3 regions of the Phyllobacterium sp. 22229 genome follow, and region 2 is predicted to be linked to each of the others. Evidence: riboswitches for the same ligand, from Rfam matches in the RefSeq annotation. Region 2 holds a riboswitch; each other region holds the start of a gene.
What was found. Region 2 has a riboswitch for thiamine pyrophosphate ahead of thiC (phosphomethylpyrimidine synthase ThiC). Riboswitches for the same ligand answer to the same signal wherever they lie in the genome.
Positions count from the first base shown of each region.

Region 1: it holds a riboswitch for thiamine pyrophosphate, as region 2 does, so the genes downstream of both, thiB (thiamine ABC transporter substrate binding subunit) here and thiC (phosphomethylpyrimidine synthase ThiC) in region 2, are expected to answer to the same signal.
Region 3: it holds a riboswitch for thiamine pyrophosphate, as region 2 does, so the genes downstream of both, ACTJJ7_RS23015 (ABC transporter permease) here and thiC (phosphomethylpyrimidine synthase ThiC) in region 2, are expected to answer to the same signal.

Region 1 is NZ_JBQEPA010000005.1:192,098-198,656, reverse strand. It holds gene ACTJJ7_RS08160 (ABC-F family ATP-binding cassette domain-containing protein) at 1-713, opposite strand, end outside; gene ACTJJ7_RS08155 (YMGG-like glycine zipper-containing protein) at 870-1,226, opposite strand; gene ACTJJ7_RS08150 (hypothetical protein) at 1,363-1,659, opposite strand; gene ACTJJ7_RS08145 (thiamine diphosphokinase) at 1,763-2,389, opposite strand; gene ACTJJ7_RS08140 (hypothetical protein) at 2,444-2,641, opposite strand; TPP riboswitch at 2,799-2,915, shown strand; gene thiB (thiamine ABC transporter substrate binding subunit) at 2,960-3,979, shown strand; gene thiP (thiamine/thiamine pyrophosphate ABC transporter permease) at 3,984-5,618, shown strand; gene thiQ (thiamine ABC transporter ATP-binding protein) at 5,611-6,363, shown strand.
Region 2 is NZ_JBQEPA010000013.1:150,977-157,535, reverse strand. It holds gene ACTJJ7_RS17295 (thiazole synthase) at 1-619, opposite strand, end outside; gene thiS (sulfur carrier protein ThiS) at 623-820, opposite strand; gene thiO (glycine oxidase ThiO) at 823-1,776, opposite strand; gene thiC (phosphomethylpyrimidine synthase ThiC) at 1,776-3,608, opposite strand; TPP riboswitch at 3,706-3,822, opposite strand; gene ACTJJ7_RS17275 (NADPH-dependent FMN reductase) at 3,912-4,481, opposite strand; gene rpsU (30S ribosomal protein S21) at 4,690-4,965, opposite strand; gene ACTJJ7_RS17265 (RidA family protein) at 5,216-5,560, opposite strand; gene ACTJJ7_RS17260 (FkbM family methyltransferase) at 6,006-6,559, shown strand, end outside.
Region 3 is NZ_JBQEPA010000023.1:20,351-26,909, forward strand. It holds gene ACTJJ7_RS22990 (ABC transporter permease) at 1-231, shown strand, start outside; gene nikC (nickel transporter permease) at 228-1,163, shown strand; gene ACTJJ7_RS23000 (ABC transporter ATP-binding protein) at 1,160-1,993, shown strand; gene ACTJJ7_RS23005 (ABC transporter ATP-binding protein) at 1,990-2,763, shown strand; gene ACTJJ7_RS23010 (TadE/TadG family type IV pilus assembly protein) at 2,889-3,896, shown strand; TPP riboswitch at 3,952-4,054, shown strand; gene ACTJJ7_RS23015 (ABC transporter permease) at 4,166-4,909, shown strand; gene ACTJJ7_RS23020 (ABC transporter substrate-binding protein) at 4,948-5,901, shown strand; gene thiE (thiamine phosphate synthase) at 5,927-6,559, shown strand, end outside.

The sequences.
Region 1 (6,559 bases), on a different contig from region 2:
GTAACGCCGTAACGTAACCAATGCTCCTCGCGCACGATCTGGCGGCCGAGCTTGTGCAGATCACGCTCTTCCTCTTCCAGCACCTTGTCGCGCCATTCCTCGAAGGCGCCAAAACCCTGGTCGAGCCGTTTCGTAACGCCGCGGTCAAGCCAGACCGTCGACCGGCTGATATTTTCCAGAAACCGCCTGTCATGCGAGATGACGACGATGCTGGAGCGGATCTGCCGCAACTCGCCTTCCAGCCATTCGATTGTTGTCAGGTCGAGATGGTTGGTCGGCTCGTCGAGAAGCAGAATGTCGGGCTGGGGGGCGAGAACCTTGGCCAGCGCCGCACGCCGCGCCTCGCCGCCCGACAGATTGTCCGGCTTTTCCTCGCCGGTCAGGCCGAGATGCTCAAGAATGTAGCTGACACGGTAAAGATCGTCTGCCGGTCCAAGGCCCGCCTCGACATAATCGCGGACATTGGCAAAGCCTTCCATGTCGGGCGCCTGGGCGAGATAGCGGACGGTGACGCCGGGATGGCGGAACACTTCGCCGTCGGTCGGCGTGATGAAGCCCGCCGCGATCTTGAGCAGTGTCGACTTGCCGGAGCCATTGCGGCCGACAAGGGCAATGCGATCGCCCTCGCTGACGGAAATCGCCGCATCGCTGAGGAGCGGCGTACCGCCAAACGTCAGTGCAATCCGGTCAAGACGAAGAAGGGGTGGAGCCATGGCGTTTTTCAGTTCTGGAAAAGGAGCGCAATCGCCGGACATCAGTGCCGACGGGCGCTTGTCGGCGAGATTGGTGCCGCTGTCAAATATCTTTATCGCATAAAACAGAACAGGCCGGAAAACCGGCCTGTCTGCATCCGTTCAGCAGCGTGCCGCTCAGTAGCCGCCGTTGTTGTAACCGCCATAGGGGGCACCACGACCGCCATTGCCTTCGCAAGGGGCATTGTAAATGCTGCCATCGGGCCGCTGGTACCGGCACAGGTTCTGATTGCCATTGCCGCTGCCGCTTGGCGTCGTTGCCGTACCGACTGCCGCGCCGAGAAGCGCGCCGCCGGCCGCACCGATCACGGTGCTCTTGGTGTTGTGTCCGAGTGCCTGTCCGGCGAGTGCGCCGACACCGCCGCCGATCAACGCGCCCGTCCCGGCCCGCTGGTTCTGTTCGCTCGTTTCGCAGCCGGCCAGTGACATGGCCAGGAGCGCAGAAACCGCAATAGCGGTCAAACGAAAACTCATCGTAAATCCTCTCAACATGAATATAGCGGCCATATCGTGCGGGCTTAATGCGGCAGAACAAAGATCAGCCCATGAACCCGGCAAACAAAAACAGGCCGGTTTCCCGGCCTGTTCCGCTTTCCCTGATGGGGAACGATTAGTAACCGCGGCAAGGCGCGCGATAGCGTTCGCCGTAACGGTTTTCGTATGTGCAGTAACGGCGGCCGCCGCCGTCATTATTGGCCGTTGCAGCGCCAACAGCGACACCACCAACACCACCAATGGCAGCGCCGGCCAGTGCGCCACGGCCACCACCGATTGCACCACCAGCCAAAGCACCAAGTGCTGCACCGCCAACGCCATAACCCGCTGTACGCTGTTCACTTGTTGTGCAACCGGCTACCGAAAATGCCAGAAGCGCGGCAACTGCGACTGTCGACAAACTTTTCAACATGGAAGACCTCTCCCGTTTCAAAACTAAACTAACCAGCTTGCGTCCCCAATGCTGTGCCGCAAGAATTGCACTTTCCGCGTTGTTTTACAAGCGTTTCGCAATTTTACGGTGCAGCAATCAGGACGGCATTGCCTGAACGAAGCGATACGTGGAGATTTCCACACACGGCATTCGACACTGTAAGCGATGAACCGAAAGAAAGTTCCATATTTTCCAGCGGCCATCGCGCACCATGGATAAATAATCCGCGCAGGGACGTAAAGGCCACAATGCTGAATACTGTACCGTCGGCAAAATCGAACGCATAATCCCCTGCAACCAGGGGATGCGCCTCCTCACTTCCGCTGGAAAGAATGATCTTCCGGCCTTCCGCCGCATGGCGGGTGGCCATGGTCAGGTGCAGCAAAGTGTGGTCGGTGCGTTCACCGCCAAAGGCGCCGCACAGAATCACCTCGGTGGCACCCAGCCGGTAGGCCTCATTGAGCGCCAGTTCGCCATCGGTCATGTCCTTGGCCGCCGGAAACACCGAACGCGGCACATGCGCATAGCGTTCGGCCAGCGCGGGCGATGTCGAATCGAAATCGCCCAGCCACAATTCCGGTTCGAGGCCCAGTGCCTGTGCATGGGCGATGCCGCCATCGGCAGCCAGAACGCGTGCTCCGGCAATGAGATGGCGCAGACGGTCGGTGACGTGAACGGTTCCGCCAAGAAGAAGAACGAATTTGCTCATGCACCGGCCATAGCATGGCAAAAGCCGGCCGCACAGGGCATCCGTGATTCGCGGTTAAACGAAGCGCCCGAGCGCAATCGCGGCCATGCCGGCAATCGCCACACCAATGGCCAGAAACAGGCTCGGATAAAGCTCCGGGATGAATTTCTGCCGGCGCCGGCGCAGGAGGATCGCCTTGCGGGGCGCATTCTGCACGCCGGGATTGTGCTGCACCCTGACATGGGAATGATAAAAACCGTGACCACGAAACATGATTGACCCTTTCCATCGGAAAACAGCCGCACGGGATGTTTTCGCTGGGGACAATAGGCGCGCCAGTATCAGCTTTCGATTTGGCAGAACCGGCAAAACATAAAGATTTCATAAGCATCGACCGCTTGCACGGCTCTGGCCGAAGCTCTATCCTTGTCGTGCTCTAACGGGGTGCCGGTCCGATCGACCGGCTGAGAGGCGCAAGGGGAAACCCTGCCAACCCGCGGAACCTGATCCGGTTTGTACCGGCGGAGGGATTAGACGCGGCAGATTTGCCGGCGCACCAATCCTTTTGAACACTGCTGATAGGAGGCGCCGATGCGGCCATTCGAGACTATTGTAAAGACAGCGGCCGTCGTGACCGCTCTGTTCGCCCTTATTCCCCTTGGCACGGCACAGGCCGAAGGCAAGCTGACCATCTATACCTATGACAGTTTCACCGCCGAATGGGGTCCGGGCCCGAAGGTCAAGCAAGCCTTCGAAAAGCAATGCGCCTGCACGGTCGAATTCGTGGCGGTTGCCGATGGTGTCGCCCTGCTCAACCGGATCAAGCTGGAAGGCGAGTCAACCAAGGCGGATGTGGTGCTCGGCCTCGACACCAATCTGACCTACGAGGCCCGGCAAACCGGCCTGTTTGCCCCGCATGGCATCGACACGTCAGCCGTGAGCATCCCCGGCGGCTACACCGATGATATTTTTGTTCCCTATGACTACGGCTATTTCGCCGTCATCTATGATTCCGAGAAGCTGAAGACCCCGCCGGAAAGCCTGAAGGAACTGGTCGAAGGCGACCCGAAGCAGAAGATCGTCATCGAAGATCCCCGCACCTCGACGCCCGGCCTTGGCCTGCTGCTCTGGGTCAAGTCGGTCTATGGCGACAAGGCGGGAGAGGCCTGGGCAAAGCTGAAAGACCGGGTGCTGACCGTCACGCCCGGCTGGTCGGAAGCCTACGGCCTTTTCACCAAGGGCGAAGCACCGCTGGTGCTGTCCTACACCACATCCCCGGCCTATCACCTGATCGCCGAGCGTGTGGACCGCTACAAGGCCATTTCGTTCGGCGAAGGCCATTACCTGCAGGTCGAAGTCGCTGCCCAGACCGTCAACGGGGCCAAAAATCCGTTGTCGGCGCAGTTTCTCACCTTCATGACCAGCCCGGCGTTCCAGGATGCCATTCCTGAAAACAACTGGATGTATCCGGCCGCCAAGACCACCGACGCGCTGAACCCGGCCTTCGAAACCCTGGTTCAACCCGTCAAGACCCTGGCCTTCCCGTCCGAGGAAGTCGCCAAGAACCGTAAAGCCTGGATCGATGAATGGCTCGCGGCCATGAGCCTGTAGCATTGTGATTGCCACCGGCAGTTTCAGACCATGGGCGGGGGCGCTCGCCCTCGCCTTTCTGGCGGCACTCGCGGGTGGCGCACTGCTCAGTCTCGCATCCGAAGCGCTGCGCGGCGGCGTGGAAGGTTTTGCCGCATTCGACAGCTATCTGTGGCGTGTGGCCCGGTTCACGCTGCTGCAGGCGCTCCTGTCCATGCTGCTTGCGGTTGCCTTTGCCATTCCGCTCGCGCGTGCCCTGCATGAACATCCCGCCTTTCCCGGCCGCGCGCTGATTTTGCGCCTGTTTGCCCTGCCCCTGGCCTTGCCCGCGCTTGTCGCAGTGCTCGGCATCACCAGCATCTATGGCCGCAACGGCCTGCTGGCCTTTGCTTTCAGCAGCCTCGGCCTGGACACCCCACCCAATATTTACGGGCTTCCCGGCATTCTTCTCGCCCACGTCTTTTTCAACCTGCCGCTGGCAACCCGGCTCGTGCTGGCAAGCCTTGATTCCATTCCGCCGGATTACTGGAAGCTCTCGGCGCAGCTCGGCATGGGCGGCTGGGCTCGCTTTCGCCTGATCGAATGGCCCGTCATCCGCCGCAATCTGTCCGGTATTGCCGGGCTGATCTTCATGCTCTGCATCACCTCGTTCACGATCGTGCTGACCCTGGGCGGCGGCCCCCGCGCCACCACGCTGGAAGTGGCGATCTACCAGTCCCTGCATTTCGACTTCGATATTGCCCGCGCCGTCTCGCTCACCCTGCTGCAGCTGGGCCTGACCATCGCCGTCCTGCTGCTGCTCGGCCTGACAGGCAAACCGGCGGAGGAAGGCTTCAGTCTCCAGACGGCCACGCGGCGCTTCGAGCAGCCAAGCCGTGCAGCGCAATGCGCCAACACAGCCATCATTCTGCTCGGACTGCTCTTCGTCGGCCTGCCCATGGGCGGAACCGTTGTCGCCGGGCTTGGCGCCGACCTGGCGCGTCTCTTGAGCGAAGCCACGGTCTGGCGCGCCATTGCGACAAGCATCGTGCTTGGCGCGGCCGCGGCCCTGCTCTCCCTCGCCATATCGCTGTCGCTGGTGATGGCCCGGGAATATCAGCAAAGCCGGCGGCGAACGGTTGCGCCTCGCCTGTTCGAACGGTCACTGGATCTGGGGGCAAGCCTGATCATGGTGGTGCCGCCCATTGTCATCGGCGCCGGCTGGTTCATCCTCTCGCGCCATGCGCTCGATCCGTTCAGCCTTGCGCCCGTCATGGTCATCGGGGTCAATGCCGCCATGGCCGTGCCCTTTGCCTTCCGCATCCTGCGCCCGGCCTGGGATACAGCGGCAAGCCGCCACAACCGGCTTTGCCTCCAGCTCGGCATCACCGGCTGGGACCGGCTGCGCCTGATCGACTGGCCGGCCTTGCGCCTGCCCATCGGTGTCGCTTTCGCCTTTGCCATGGCTCTGTCGCTCGGCGATCTTGGCACCATCGCGCTGTTCGGCAGTGATTCCATCCAGACCCTGCCGTTCCTGCTCTTGCAGCGCATGGGAAGTTATCGCACACAGGATGCGGCGGGACTGGCCCTGATCCTGGGTGCCCTGTGCCTGCTCTTGATGGTTGCAGCCGACCGTGGTGCGGCCAGCCTCGCCCGACAGGACAATGCAAGAGATGGTTGAACAAACGGAAAAGACCACAACCGGCGGCGCCGCGATCCGGCTGGATGCCGTTCGTTTCGATTATGGCGATATGGCCATGCGTTTCGACCTTGCCATCGAAGCGTCCTCGATTGCCGCCATCATCGGGCCGAGCGGTGCGGGTAAATCCACGGTTCTCAACCTCATTGCCGGTTTCGAGACGCCGCTCTCCGGCCGCGTGCTGATCGGCGGTGCCGATGTCACGCATGTCGAACCGTCCCGGCGCCCGGTTTCCATGGTGTTTCAGGACAACAATCTTTTTGCCCATCTCGACGTTGCCGCCAATGTCGGTCTTGGCCGCCGGCCGGGCCTGCGCCTCGACGCGGCGGATCGGCAGGCGGTCCACGACGCCATCACCAAGGTCGGACTTGCGGGCAAGGAGACGCGCAAACCGGCGGCACTGTCGGGCGGGGAACGCCAGCGCGTGGCCATTGCCCGGGCGCTGGTGCGCAACCGGCCTGTACTGTTGCTCGACGAAGCCTTTGCTTCTCTCGGCCCAGCATTGCGCCATGAAATGCTTGATCTGGTCGGGCAACTGCAAAAAGATACTGGGATGACCATTGTGATGGTCACCCATCATCCGGACGATGCTTTGCGTATACCATCGACACTGTTCTTTCTGGAAAATGGCCACGTGGCAGCATCGGGTCCCGCCGGAGAATTGCTCGCGGCCAAAGGCCCTTCCCTGTTGCGAAAATATCTCGGCTCGCAAGAGTTATCACTTTGACATATTTTGTACTCAATGGGCCTCATAAGAAATCAATGTAATTCTTGCCCCGGCCTGCTCAACGGGCTAGCTAGAAAGTAAGCACACCGATTCCGCAGGCAAAAGACGAGTGAGAACTTGGTTTTAGCGTTGGCACCGGCGCCGCACGACATGAGGACATGATTCTGGGCTCGCACATTTTCCCCATCGGCAATCG
Region 2 (6,559 bases):
TGTTGAGCAGGATCGCGTCAAAGCCCAGCTCCATCACCGTGGCGGCATGAGACGGACGGCCGAGCCCGGCATCGACGATGAGCGGAACCTCGGGAAAATGCCCGCGCAGGGCACGCAGCGCGTGCAGATTGAGCGGGCCGAGCGCCGATCCAATCGGAGCACACCACGGCATCAGCACCTCGCACCCCGCCTCGAGCAGGCGCTCCGCCACGACCAGATCGTCCGTCATGTAGGGAAACACCTTGAAACCATCCGCGTTGAGGATGCGCGCCGCTTCCACCAGCGCAAACACATCCGGCTGCAGCGTGTCGTGATTGCCGATGACTTCGAGCTTGATCCAGTCGGTGGCAAAAATATCCCGCGCCATCTGGGCGGTCAGCACTGCCTCCTTGACCGTGTGGCAGCCCGCCGTGTTGGGCAGGACATGCACGCCGAGCGACTGGATCAGCGACCAGAACCTGTCGCCGGATTTGCCGCCCGCCATCTCCCGCCGCAGGGACACTGTGACGATGCTGGTTTGCGATGCCTTCACCGCATCCATCAGGATCGCCGGTGACGAATATTGCGCGGTGCCAAGCAGGAGGCGCGAGGACAGTTCGGTGCCATAAAGGGTCAGCATGGCTCAGCCTCCCTGCCGCGGGGTGAGGATTTCCACCCGGTCGCCGTCATTCAGGCCCACGGCAGCACGCGCGGTCGCTCGCACCAGTTCGCCATTGAGCGCGGTCGCCAGCCATTCGCCCTCATACTCCAATTCGCCGAGCAAATCGGCCAGTGTTTTGGCCGCAACCTCGTGCGGTTCTCCATTGACGATCAGTCTCATGATCAAGCTACCTTCTGCGAGTCAAAAACCATCGCTGCCGCCCGCATCGCCATGGCAGGCGCCAGCAAAAATCCGTGCCGGTACATTCCGTTGATGCTGATCACCCGGCCATCGCGCGTCACGCGCGGAAAATTATCCGCATAGGCCGGGCGCACGCCCACGCCGGTCTCGATGATCGCCGCCTCGCCAAAGGCCGGGTGCAGGCTGTAGGCGGCATTGAGCAGTTCCATCATCGACCGCGCGGTGACCGGCCCCGTCGCATCGCTTTCGATCATCGTCGCGCCGACCATGAAGAGGTGATCGGCGCGCGGGACGATGTAGACGGGAAAACGCGGATGGATCAGCCGCACAGGCCGGGCCAGCGCGATGTCGCGGGTTTGCAGGATGAGCATTTCACCGCGCACCCCGCGCAGGTCCGGCTTGGCCGTGGAATAACCGGTGCAGTCGACAATGCGATCGAATTTGCCCTCGTCCCGCTCGTTCTCAAAGCGAACGCCGGATGCGGCCAGCTTCGCCGCCAGCGCCGTCAGGGCGCGGCGCGGATCGAGATGCGCTTCGTCCCTGAAAAACAGCGCCCGGCGGAAGCGTCCCGCAAGGTCAGGTTCGAGACTGCTCAGTTCCTGCGCGTCTAAGCCGGCAAAACCCGAGGTGCGCGAACCAAAACGGTCGAGTTCCCCGGCGTCGCGCGCCGGCGCCAGCACCAGCGTGCCGTTGCGCGTGACACGTCCAGGCAGGGCCGCCTCCCACCAGGAGGCAGCCGCCAGGCCGAGTTCCAGCACCCGCTCCTCCGCGCTTTCCCGCTCGCAATAGGGGGCGAGCATGCCGCCCGCATACCATGAGGCGGTCGAGGACGTATCGCGGCGCGGGTCGAAGACGGTCACGTCTGCGCCCCGCGCCATCAGTTCATGCGCGGCGGTAAGCCCGGCCACGCCAGCGCCTTTGACAAGGATACGCATCAGAAATCGTCACCCGATGCCGGTATGGGCTCACTAGCCGATTTCAGCGGCATGTAGAGATCGCCGCCCTGCCGGAATTTTTCCGCCATGGCTGACATGCCCTCCTTCTGCGCTTCGGCGCGGATGTCGTGGGAAATCCGCATCGAACAGAATTTCGGCCCGCACATCGAGCAGAAATGCGCCACCTTGTGCGCCTCCTTCGGCAATGTCTCGTCGTGGAACAGCCGCGCCGTTTCGGGATCGAGCGACAGGTTGAACTGGTCTTCCCAGCGGAATTCGAAGCGCGCCCGCGACAGGGCATCGTCCCGCACCTGCGCCGCCGGATGGCCCTTGGCAAGATCGGCCGCATGGGCGGCGATCTTGTAGGTGATCACCCCGATCTTCACATCGTCGCGGTTGGGCAGGCCGAGATGCTCCTTCGGCGTGACATAACAAAGCATGGCGGTGCCGAACCAGCCGATCATCGCCGCGCCGATGCCCGAGGTGATGTGATCATAACCCGGTGCGATATCGGTGGTGAGCGGTCCCAGCGTGTAGAACGGTGCCTCGCCGCAGACGGCCAGCTGCTTGTCCATGTTCGCCTTGATCTTGTGCATCGGCACATGGCCGGGGCCCTCGATCATCACCTGGCAGCCCTTGGCCCAGGCAATCTGCGTCAGTTCCCCCAGCGTTTCCAGTTCGGCAAATTGCGCCGCATCATTGGCATCGGCGATGGAACCCGGACGCAGGCCGTCGCCAAGCGAGAAGCTGACATCATAGGCGCGGCAGATATCGCAGATTTCCTCGAAATGCTCGTAGAGGAAACTTTCCCGGTGATGATGCAGACACCACTTGGCCATGATCGAGCCGCCGCGCGACACGATGCCGGTGACGCGGTCGACGGTCAGCGGGATATAATGCAACCGAACACCCGCATGGATGGTGAAATAATCCACGCCCTGCTCCGCCTGCTCGATCAGCGTGTCACGATAGACCTCCCATGTCAGGTCTTCTGCGATGCCGCCGACCTTTTCCAGCGCCTGATAGAGCGGCACCGTTCCGATCGGCACCGGCGCGTTGCGGATGATCCATTCGCGGATATTGTGGATGTTGCGGCCGGTCGACAGATCCATCACTGTATCGGCACCCCAGCGGATGGCCCAAACCATTTTCTCCACTTCCTCCGCCATGGAGGAGGTGACCGCCGAATTGCCGATATTGGCGTTGATCTTGACCAGAAAGTTGCGGCCGATGATCATCGGTTCGAGTTCGGGATGATTGACATTGGCCGGAATGATCGCCCTGCCCCGGGCAATCTCCTCACGGACGAATTCCGGCGTGACATGATCCGGCACCGACGCGCCGAAGGAATTGCCGTCGCGCTCCAACTGCGCTCTTGCGGCGTCGCGGCCGAGATTTTCGCGGATCGCCACATATTCCATCTCGGGCGTGATGATCCCCGCCCGGGCATAGGCAAGCTGGGTGACGGCTTTATCGCCCTTCGCCCGCAGCGGCCGGTTGCGCACCGGAAATTCCGGTGTCAGCCGTTCGCCGGTGACGAAGCCATTGTCTTCAAGCTTGACGTGGCGGCCGTCATAGGCGGCAAGGTCCGCATGACCGGAGAGCCAGCTCGCACGGAGGCGCGGCAGGCCTTTGGCAATGTCGATGACAGCATCGGCATCCGTATATGGCCCGGACGAATCGTACACCGTCACCGGCGGCTCGCCCGCCGTCGGGTGCACCGATATCTGGCGCAGCGGCACGCGCAAATCCGGATGGATATGGCCCGGTTTGTATATCTTGATCGAAGCCGGCAGCGGTCCTGCCGAAACGGTTGGGGTAATTGCGGTCATCATCAGGCTCCTAGGCGGTTAAGCGTGGAAACCCAGTTCTGTGCCGGAAGGATGAAAAGAGATTGCGAATCCGGATACGGATGTGCCGAGGCTGACTCGCATGACTTTCGCACCGTCCCTACGCCAGTATGAACTGGATCAGGTTCAACGGGTCACTGCGCTGCAAAAGCCAGCAGAATCTCAGCCCCTTGTCGGGACCCCCCTGGTGAATGTCTTGAATTGAACGCCCGATCCGCCATTTGTCAAGCGGATCGGTAAAATCGTGTGCGTGGCGCCCTGCTGTTTCCGGACGCCTTTACCGGATCAGGACGCGCGCAACGGCTTCAACGCATTGCTCCACTTGAGCAATTCGCCAAGCATGGTGTTGGCGCTCGCCGTCACCAGTTCATTGGCCTGGAAGACGCCTTCATCGTTGATGAACTGCTGATACGCCGGAACGGGAACGCCTTCGGGGATGGGAACCATGCGCAGGCCGGAAATGAGGCCCTTGACCGATTCGACCGAGCGCAGGCCGCCCGACACGCCGCCATAGCTGACGAAACCGACCGGCTTGTAGTTCCACTCCTGCCAGAGATAGATGATCGCATTGGTCAGGGATGGCGGGGCGAAATAGTCATATTCCGGCGTCACGAACACGATTGCATCGCCCGCCTCGACCAGCGCGCTCCACTTTTTCGTGTGCGCATGCTCGTACTTCTTGGCGCGCGGGTGGTTGGGTTCGTCGAAAACCGGCAGGTTGAGATCGGCCAGGTCAATCAGGACGGGTTCGAACTGGCCATCCTGTTTGACGAAGTCATGGAACCATTTCGAAACCGGCGAACCGGCGCGGCCCGGGCGGGTGCTGACATGGACGATGTTGAGCTTGGGTGCCATTGAAAGGTCTCCATAAGGCTTGAATATCATGGAGCATGCATAGGCGCGGCGTGATGCAACGCACAAGAAGGCACTTTTTTGAAACCGGGTAATATCGATGTGAAGACGACAGTTACGGCGGAGTCTTCATAAAACGAAACCCGCTCCAGCATGGCGTGCTGTGCGGGTTCTGTCGCGTTTTGCAAGGACCGGAAACTCCAGTCATTGATTATCGGTTGTTGTTGAAATCGCTGGAAGCGGCGCCTGGACGGGCAACGCGTTCTTTCTTCTTCGGACCAGGAAGCAGACCTTCACGCTGTGCCTGCTTGCGCGCTGCCTTGCGGGCGCGGCTGACGGCTTCAGCCTTTTCACGGACACGGCGCTCGGATGGCTTTTCAAAAGCCTGGCGCGCCTTCATTTCGCGAAAGAGACCTTCGCGCTGCATCTTCTTTTTCAGGACCCGGAGGGCCTGTTCAACATTGTTATCACGGACGAGAACTTGCAATCGTTTTCCTTACCCATGCTTGTCTCGTCTTGCGGACATAAGCGCCACAATCAGACAAGCGTTTGATGAATTACCACAACGGCAATCCCGAGAAGCGCGGACTTTATTCATTCCCGCGCTAAAAATCCAGTGCACGGGCGCAGTTTTACTGACATGCACTGTATTTCATCCCGGCAAATTCAATATTTCCGCCGGGATGAACCTGTCATTCTGCCAAATCCGCCCTATCGGACGGATTTTCCGCAGGGAATCAGATGGCAGCGGTGATGATGATTTCGACGAGGTAGTCCGGTGTCGCCAGCTTGGCTTCGCCGGTGGCGCGCGCAGGTGTGTTGGCAGGATCAACCCAAGCATCCCAGACCGCGTTCATTTCAGCAAAGTCCTTCATGTCGGCCATCCAGATGATGGCCTGCAGGATCTTGGACTTGTCGGAACCGGCTTCCTTCAACAGGCGCTCGACCGAAGCCAGAACGTCCTTGGTCTGCTCGGTGACGCTTTTGCCCGGCGTGCCGACCTGTCCTGCAAGATAAACCGTGTTGCCATGGATAACGGCCTGGCTCATGCGTGGGCCGACTTCAATACGACGAATGCTCATAGAAAGCTCCTCTAGCAGTTTGGATAGATCGATACTGGACAGGCATATAAGAAAAAAGGGCCATCCGGCCCTATTCAAGGCGTTATAGTTGGGACCCGCCGGAAAGCAACAGAAATCATCGTTCAACCCGTGGTTTTCACGTGCCTTGCCCTCTGACACGAGCCGCCCGCGGCCGTTTGCATCTGCGTTCGCTGCACCGGTATTAACCACGGGAAAGAAGGGCAAATGATCTGACGCAAATGGGCTTATTCTGTCGTTATGTGTCTTGCAGCATCACCGCGCCGCTGCATACTCGGCCATGCGGCGGTAGCAGCGCTCTTGACGGCGACGACCCGCACCAACCAACTGCAAATCACTATTAATTAAACTTTATACTTGCATCACTAGACAACATTACGATTATGTAAGAGAATCTTAAACAAAATTCGACGGGAGTGATAAGTAATTGATATATCCATTCGTTGAAAACATAAGATATGGCGACAGATCCTTGCCGTTTTGTATCGCCGATGAGATCGGATATCATTGGTACGTTGCAGTTGGTAACAACTATACTGGATTTCGCGAGCGTTGCATTTACTTGATCGAACCAGGCTCGCATGTTGTTGACTGCGGCTCCCATCATGGATTGATGACTGTGCTGTTCGGCCAAAAGGCGGGTCCCGCCGGCAGGGTGACCGCTTTTGACGCACTGCCATTCAATGCGGGTGTCGTGCAGCGCAATGCCGAGCTGAACGGGCTGGCAAATGTGGTAACGCATGGCAAGGCCGTCGGGCAGAAGACGGGCACCCACAAGGTGCTGGCCCCGCACAGCAACGTCATCCTCAACGATATCAATGTGCATGCTCCCGATGGTGATCTGGTCGTCGAGGTCATCGCGCTTGACGATGCGGATCTCGGCAAGGTGGATTTTCTCAAGATCGACGTGGAAGGACATGAGGTTGCCGCCCTGAAGGGCGCCCGCGGCGTGTTGCAGCAGCTGCCGTTTATCGACATCGA
Region 3 (6,559 bases), on a different contig from region 2:
CTGGTGACGGTCATTGCCCTGTCCTATGCCAATTTGCTCGAAGGTTCAGTCCTGACCGAAACCGTCTTCTCGTGGCCGGGCCTCGGCCTGTATATCACCAATTCCCTGCAAAACGCGGATATGAACGCGGTCCTTGGCGGCACCATTATCATTGGCGCAGTGTTCATTGCCATCAATCTCCTGTCTGATCTTCTGTATCAGGCGCTTGACCCACGGACGCGCGCACGATGAGCCAGACGATCCAAACACCGCCTCCACCCATGTCACGCCGCGAGTGGCTGATGAGTGACCGCCCGCAATCGCGCCTGCAGGCAAGGCTTGGCCGCGCCTATCTGGTGTGGGGCCGCTTCGCCAGCAACCGGCTGGCGCTTGCCGGCCTTGCCATTATCGTCGCCCTGCTGGTGGTTGCAGCATTGGCCAATGTTCTTGCACCACATTCACCCGTTATCGGCGACCTGCGCAATGCGCGCCTGTTGCCACCCGGTGGTGATTATTGGCTCGGCACCGATGATCAGGGCCGCGATATTCTCTCACGCCTGATCTATGGCTCGCGCCTCACGCTCTATGTCGTGATACTCGTAGCGATCATCGCAGCGCCCATTGGCCTGATCGTCGGCACCGCTGCGGGTTATGCGGGAGGCTGGGTCGATTCCATCCTCATGCGTCTCACCGATATTTTTCTGGCCTTCCCAAAGCTTATTCTTGCACTTGCGCTGGTCGCAGCCTTGGGACCTGGCATCGAAAATGCGGTCTTTGCCATCGCCGTGACATCCTGGCCACCCTATGCCCGTATTGCGCGGGCCGAAACACTGACGATTCGCAATTCCGACTATATTGCAGCCGTCCGCCTGATGGGGGCCTCGCCGGTCCGCATCGTTCTGCGGCACATCATGCCACTCTGCCTGTCCTCGCTGATTGTCCGTGTGACGTTGGATATGGCCGGTATTATCCTGATTGCCGCGGGTCTTGGCTTTCTTGGTCTCGGCGCTCAGCCGCCATTGCCGGAATGGGGGGCGATGATTGCGTCGGGCCGCCGTTTCATCATGGATCAGTGGTGGGTTGCCGCAGCACCGGGCTTTGCCATCCTGATCGTCAGCCTTGGCTTCAATCTGTTGGGCGATGGCCTGCGCGATGCGCTTGATCCGCGAGGCAACAACCAATGAGCACGCTTTTGACGGTCAAGGACCTGCGGGTCCAGTTTCCGACGCGGACAGGGGTGGTCGATGCCGTGCGCGGCGTATCGTTGACGCTCGGCCGCGAACGTCTCGGCATTGTCGGCGAATCCGGTTCGGGTAAGTCCCAGACCGGGCGCGCCATCATGGGGCTGACGCCGCCGCATGCGAAAATCACCGCCGAGACGCTGAATTTTGACGGGATCGATCTTCTGCATGTTTCGGCTGCCGAACGGCGGTCGCTGCGCGGCAACCGTATCGCCATGATTTTGCAGGACCCGAAATATTCGCTCAATCCGGTCATGAGCATCGGGCGGCAGATTGTCGAAACGCTGCGCACCCATGAAAAGGTCAGCAAATCCGAGGCGCGCAAGCGCGCGCTCGACATGCTGGCCGCCGTGCAGATCCGTGACCCCGAGCGCGTCTTCGATCTGCATCCGCACGAGGTATCGGGCGGCATGGGACAGCGTGCCATGATTGCCATGATGCTGGTCACCGGCCCGGAACTCTTGATCGCCGATGAACCGACATCGGCGCTCGACGTGACCGTCCAGCTGGATGTTCTCGCCATTCTCGACAATCTGGTGCGGGACCGCGGCATGGGGTTGATCTTCATTTCGCACGATCTGCGGCTGGTCTCGTCGTTCTGCGACCGGGTCATCGTCATGTATGCCGGCCGGATCGTCGAGGAGATCGCCGCCAAGGACCTGCACAATGCCAAACATCCCTATACGCAGGGGCTTCTGAACTGCATGCCGAAAATTGGTGCCGATACCCATCCTCTGCCTGTTCTCGACCGCAAGCCGGAGTGGGCAGCATGACAACATCTCCCGCCAAAGCGCTTGTCGTCGACAAGCTTGAAGTCACGTTTGATCGCTTCCGCGCCTTGCGGGGCGTCAGCCTCGACGTGATGCCGGGTGAATCCTTCGGGCTCGTCGGTGAGTCCGGCTCCGGCAAATCGACTTTGCTGCGGGCCGTTGCCGGGCTTGCGCCGACCAGCAGCGGTTCGATCAGCGTGAACGGTAAACGGCTGGACGGGAAGCGCACCAAGGCGTTCTACCGTGAAGTGCAGATGGTGTTCCAGGACCCCTATGGCTCGCTGCATCCGCGCCAGACCGTCGACCGGCTGCTGCTCGAACCATTGGCAGTCCACGGATTTGCCGACATCGAAAAGCGCATTCTGCGCGCGCTCGATGAGGTGGGGCTCGGCTCCAGTTTCCGCTTCCGTTATTCGCATCAGCTGTCCGGCGGCCAGCGCCAGCGTGTCGCCATCGCCCGGGCATTGATCCTGGAACCGTCGATCCTGCTGCTTGACGAACCGACATCGGCGCTCGATGCCTCCGTGCAGGCCGAAGTGTTGAACCTGCTGGAACAGATACGCCGCGACCGCAAGCTGACCTTCCTGATGGTCAGCCATGATCTGGCGGTGGTCACCCACATGTGCGACCGGCTGATGGTCATGCAGAATGGCGCCGAGGTGGAACGCCTTTCCGCCGCGGATCTTGCCGCCCGCAAGGTGACACAGGCCTATACGCGCAATCTGCTCGTCGCCAGCGAGGGATTCGTGCGGCCGGGCACGCCTGCCGCCTAAGCCGTGCTTTATGGGATTTTTACCATGGCGCATGACTTATCGCAGATTGAGACAATCTGAACGATTTTGCTAAGCAGGCATTTACGGCATGGCCTTCATGGTCCGCTCAACAACCGGAGCGGGCTATGAGAAACTTCAAACAATTCCTGAAAGACAAGCGTGGCGCCACGGCAATGACGTTCGGTCTGCTGCTGGTCCCGCTTCTGGGCATAACCGGTCTTGCCGTTGATTATACCCGTGCAAGCAGTCAGCGTGCCGAACTACAGAACGCAGCGGACGCCGCGGTTCTGTGGGGCGCATCGACCTATAAGGGAAACAATCTTGATGATGTGAAGAGCCGCATTCAAAAAAGCTTGCGTGCGAACGTTCCTGACTTCGACAGCAGTGGTGCTACCTACAATGTGACGGTGACGAACGATGTCCCGGCACGGATCAAACTCTCTGTTGCGCGGCCGATGCAAACAACCTTCATGCAGGTGTTGAATCTGAATTCGATGGACATTGGCACCACGTCGATAGCATCCGGAGCGTTGACGCCGGTTGATGCCACCTTCACCATCACAAAGGTTAAGGGAACTTATTATAAAAGAATATCGGTGATGGTTGTCAGAGAAAATGGCGCAGAGGAGGAAGTGGCGGCTCTCGAATACACCAATGCCAGCCAGACCGATGGCAAGGGAACATCGATACCACCCGTAGATGCACAATCCAGAACGTTTTCGTTGGGAAAATTCAAGACCTTCTATTTCACCATGGTCGTCAAGAAGGACGGTTGTCCTGTCGGCAAAAAGAACGTCAGCAAGACTTGCAGAACATCTACCAGTTCCAACGATCAGATAACGCCCACCCCGGACAATCTGACGTTTCAACAGGAAAAGACACTCAAAGATAACGCGAATGCTTTCCTGGTCAGAAGTGACAGGGCAAACGACGCGTGGCGTCTGGCCCTCGACGGTGCTCAATCCACCACGGAAAGGGAGGGGAAGCCGGTGATCATGAATGATCTCATGAGTTGCGACGGCTCTACAAGAAGACATGGCTGGGAAGATGGCGGCGGCGGTACGCCAGACTTTGAGTATACGCTCAAAACCGGTTGTGCGTTCGATTACTCAAAAATTCGGCTCACGCAGTAATTTCCAAATGCAAAAGCGGCGCGATTGACTTTGCGCCCCCGCCGCTCCATCATGACTTCATTCCGAGGGGGGCACTGTACAGTGCTGAGATAGCGTCGAGCTGGACCCTTGAACCTGATCCGGGTTATGCCGGCGTAGGAACGGGAATTGAGCATTCTTCACGCACTCTGCCTTGTCTTCGCACATATCCGGATCTCCACACGTTTGATGGAGTCCTGCAGATGCCGTTTTCGCTGAACCGCCAATCATCCCGTCTGTGACGGCCCGTCATGCGCATGCTTGTCCGCATCGCCGGTGCCCTGCTGGCCGTGCTCGCGTGCTGGCAGCTTGTGGTCTGGGCGCTGCAGCCGCCGCGCTTCATCCTGCCCGGTCCCGGCTCGGTCATTGCCGCCCTCGCCGAACAGCACCATTATCTTCTGACCAACGCCGCCATCACCCTGCTGGAGATCGGGCTCGGGCTGTTCTTTGGCGTCATGGCCGGTATTCTCGTTGCGCTTCTGGTGGCCGGCCTGCCGGGCTTTGGCCAGATCGTCTGGCCGCTTCTGCTGGTCCTGCAGGCGCTCCCGGTCTTCGCCATTGCGCCGCTTCTGGTTCTCTGGTTCGGCTTCGGCCTCGCATCGAAGGTGGTCATGGCCAGCCTGGTCATCTTCTTCCCCGTTGCCTCGTCCTTTGCCGATGCGCTGCGCCGGACCAGTCAGGACCTGCTGGATGCCGCGGCCCTGACGCAGGCAACGCCGCTGGCGACGCTGTTCCTCATCCGCGTGCCCAGCGCCTTGCCCGGTCTCGGTTCAGGCCTGCGTGTCGCGGCGGTCTTTGCCCCCATTGGCGCGGTGATCGGCGAATGGGTCGGTGCCTCGCGCGGACTGGGCTTTGTCATGCTGCAGGCCAATGCCCGCATGCAGGCCGATACGCTGTTTGCCGCCCTCATCATCCTCGCCGTTCTGACCATCGTTCTGCGTTTTCTCGTTGATGCCTTCGCTGCACGTCTCACGCCGTGGGTACAGGCATCATGACCATCCCGTTTTCCCGTCCCGTTGATAAAGGAATATCCATGTTTCGCCGCCGCGCGTTTGCCCCCGCCATCATCCTGCTGGCCGCCTTGTCGCTCCTCGCATCTCCTGCCGCCGCCGCAGACAAGCTGTCTGTCCTATTGGAATGGTTCGTCAATCCCGACCATGCGCCGCTCGTCGTCGCCCGTGAAAAAGGCTTCTTCAGCGCAGCGGGACTGGACGTGGATCTGATCCCGCCGGCCGATCCGGCCGCGCCGCCGCGCCTTGTTGCAGCCAGGCAGGCGGATGTCGCCATCGGCTATCAGCCCAATCTCTATCTCAGCCATGATGAAGGCCTGCCGCTGGTGCGCTTCGGTACTCTGGTGGAAACACCGCTCAACACGGTGACGGTCCTCGCCGATGGCCCGATCAAGAGCCTGAAGGACCTGAAGGGCAAGAAAGTCGGGTTTTCCGTGGCCGGTTTTGAAGATGCCATGCTTGGCGCCATGCTGAAATCCGAAGGCCTGAAGGCTGGGGATGTCGAGCTGATCAATGTCAACTTCGCCCTGTCGGCATCGCTGATCGCAAATCAGGTGGATGCCACGGTGGGCGGCTACCGCAATTTCGAGCTGACGCAGATGGCGCAGGAAGGTCACAAGGGAACGGCATTCTTTCCCGAGGAGCATGGTGTTCCCGTCTATGACGAGCTGATCTTCCTGACGCATCCCGACCTGGCGAAAGACGACCGTTTGAAACGTTTCATCGGCGCCGTGGAAAAGGGCGCGATCTACCTGACCAACCATCCCGATGAGTCCTGGTCGCTGTTCATCAAGGCCTATCCCGATCTCGACAATGCGCTCAACCGGCAGGCCTGGACCGATACATTGCCGCGTTTTGCCAAGCGTCCCGCCGCCCTCGACCGCAGCCGCTATGAACGGCTCGGCGTGTTCATGCACGAGGCAGGGCTGATCAAATCCGTCCCCAAGGTGGACAACCTCGCCGTTGAACTGCAGTGAAACGATTTATTCGGAGAAAAAGACCATGCCAAAAGTAGATTTCCGCCTGAACGCCATTGTCGACGTCGATGCCATCGGCGGTGACGCCGATCTGGGTGCGCTGGCTTTGCAGGCTGCGCGCGGCGGCGCGACGATCATCCAGTATCGCGACAAGAATTCGCCGACGCGCATGATGGTGGAGCGCGCCCGTGCCATCCATGCGGCCCTGACGGGAACAGGCATTCCCCTGCTCGTGAATGACCGCATCGATGTGGCGCTGGTGGCGGGGGTCGAGGGGGTGCATGTGGGGCGCGAGGACATGCTGGTCGCCGATGCCCGCACGCTGCTCGGTCCCGATGCGATCATCGGCCTGACGGTGAAGAATGAGGCCGATGCGCAGGCCGCCATAAGCTCTGCCATTGACTATGCCTGCGTGGGCGGCCTGTTCGAAACCCCTGCCAAACACAATCCCGACGGCCCGATCGGCTTTGACGGTTTTGCCCGGCTGGCGGCCATGATCCGCGCCGCAAAGCCCGATCTGCCGGTTGGTGCCATCGCGGGCATTGATCTCGTCCGGGTCGCCCCGGCTATTCGGGCGGGCGCCGACGGGGTTGCGGTGATTTCGGCGATCTTCCGTCAGGCCGATCCGCGTGCCGCCGCACAGGTGCTTCGCGATGCC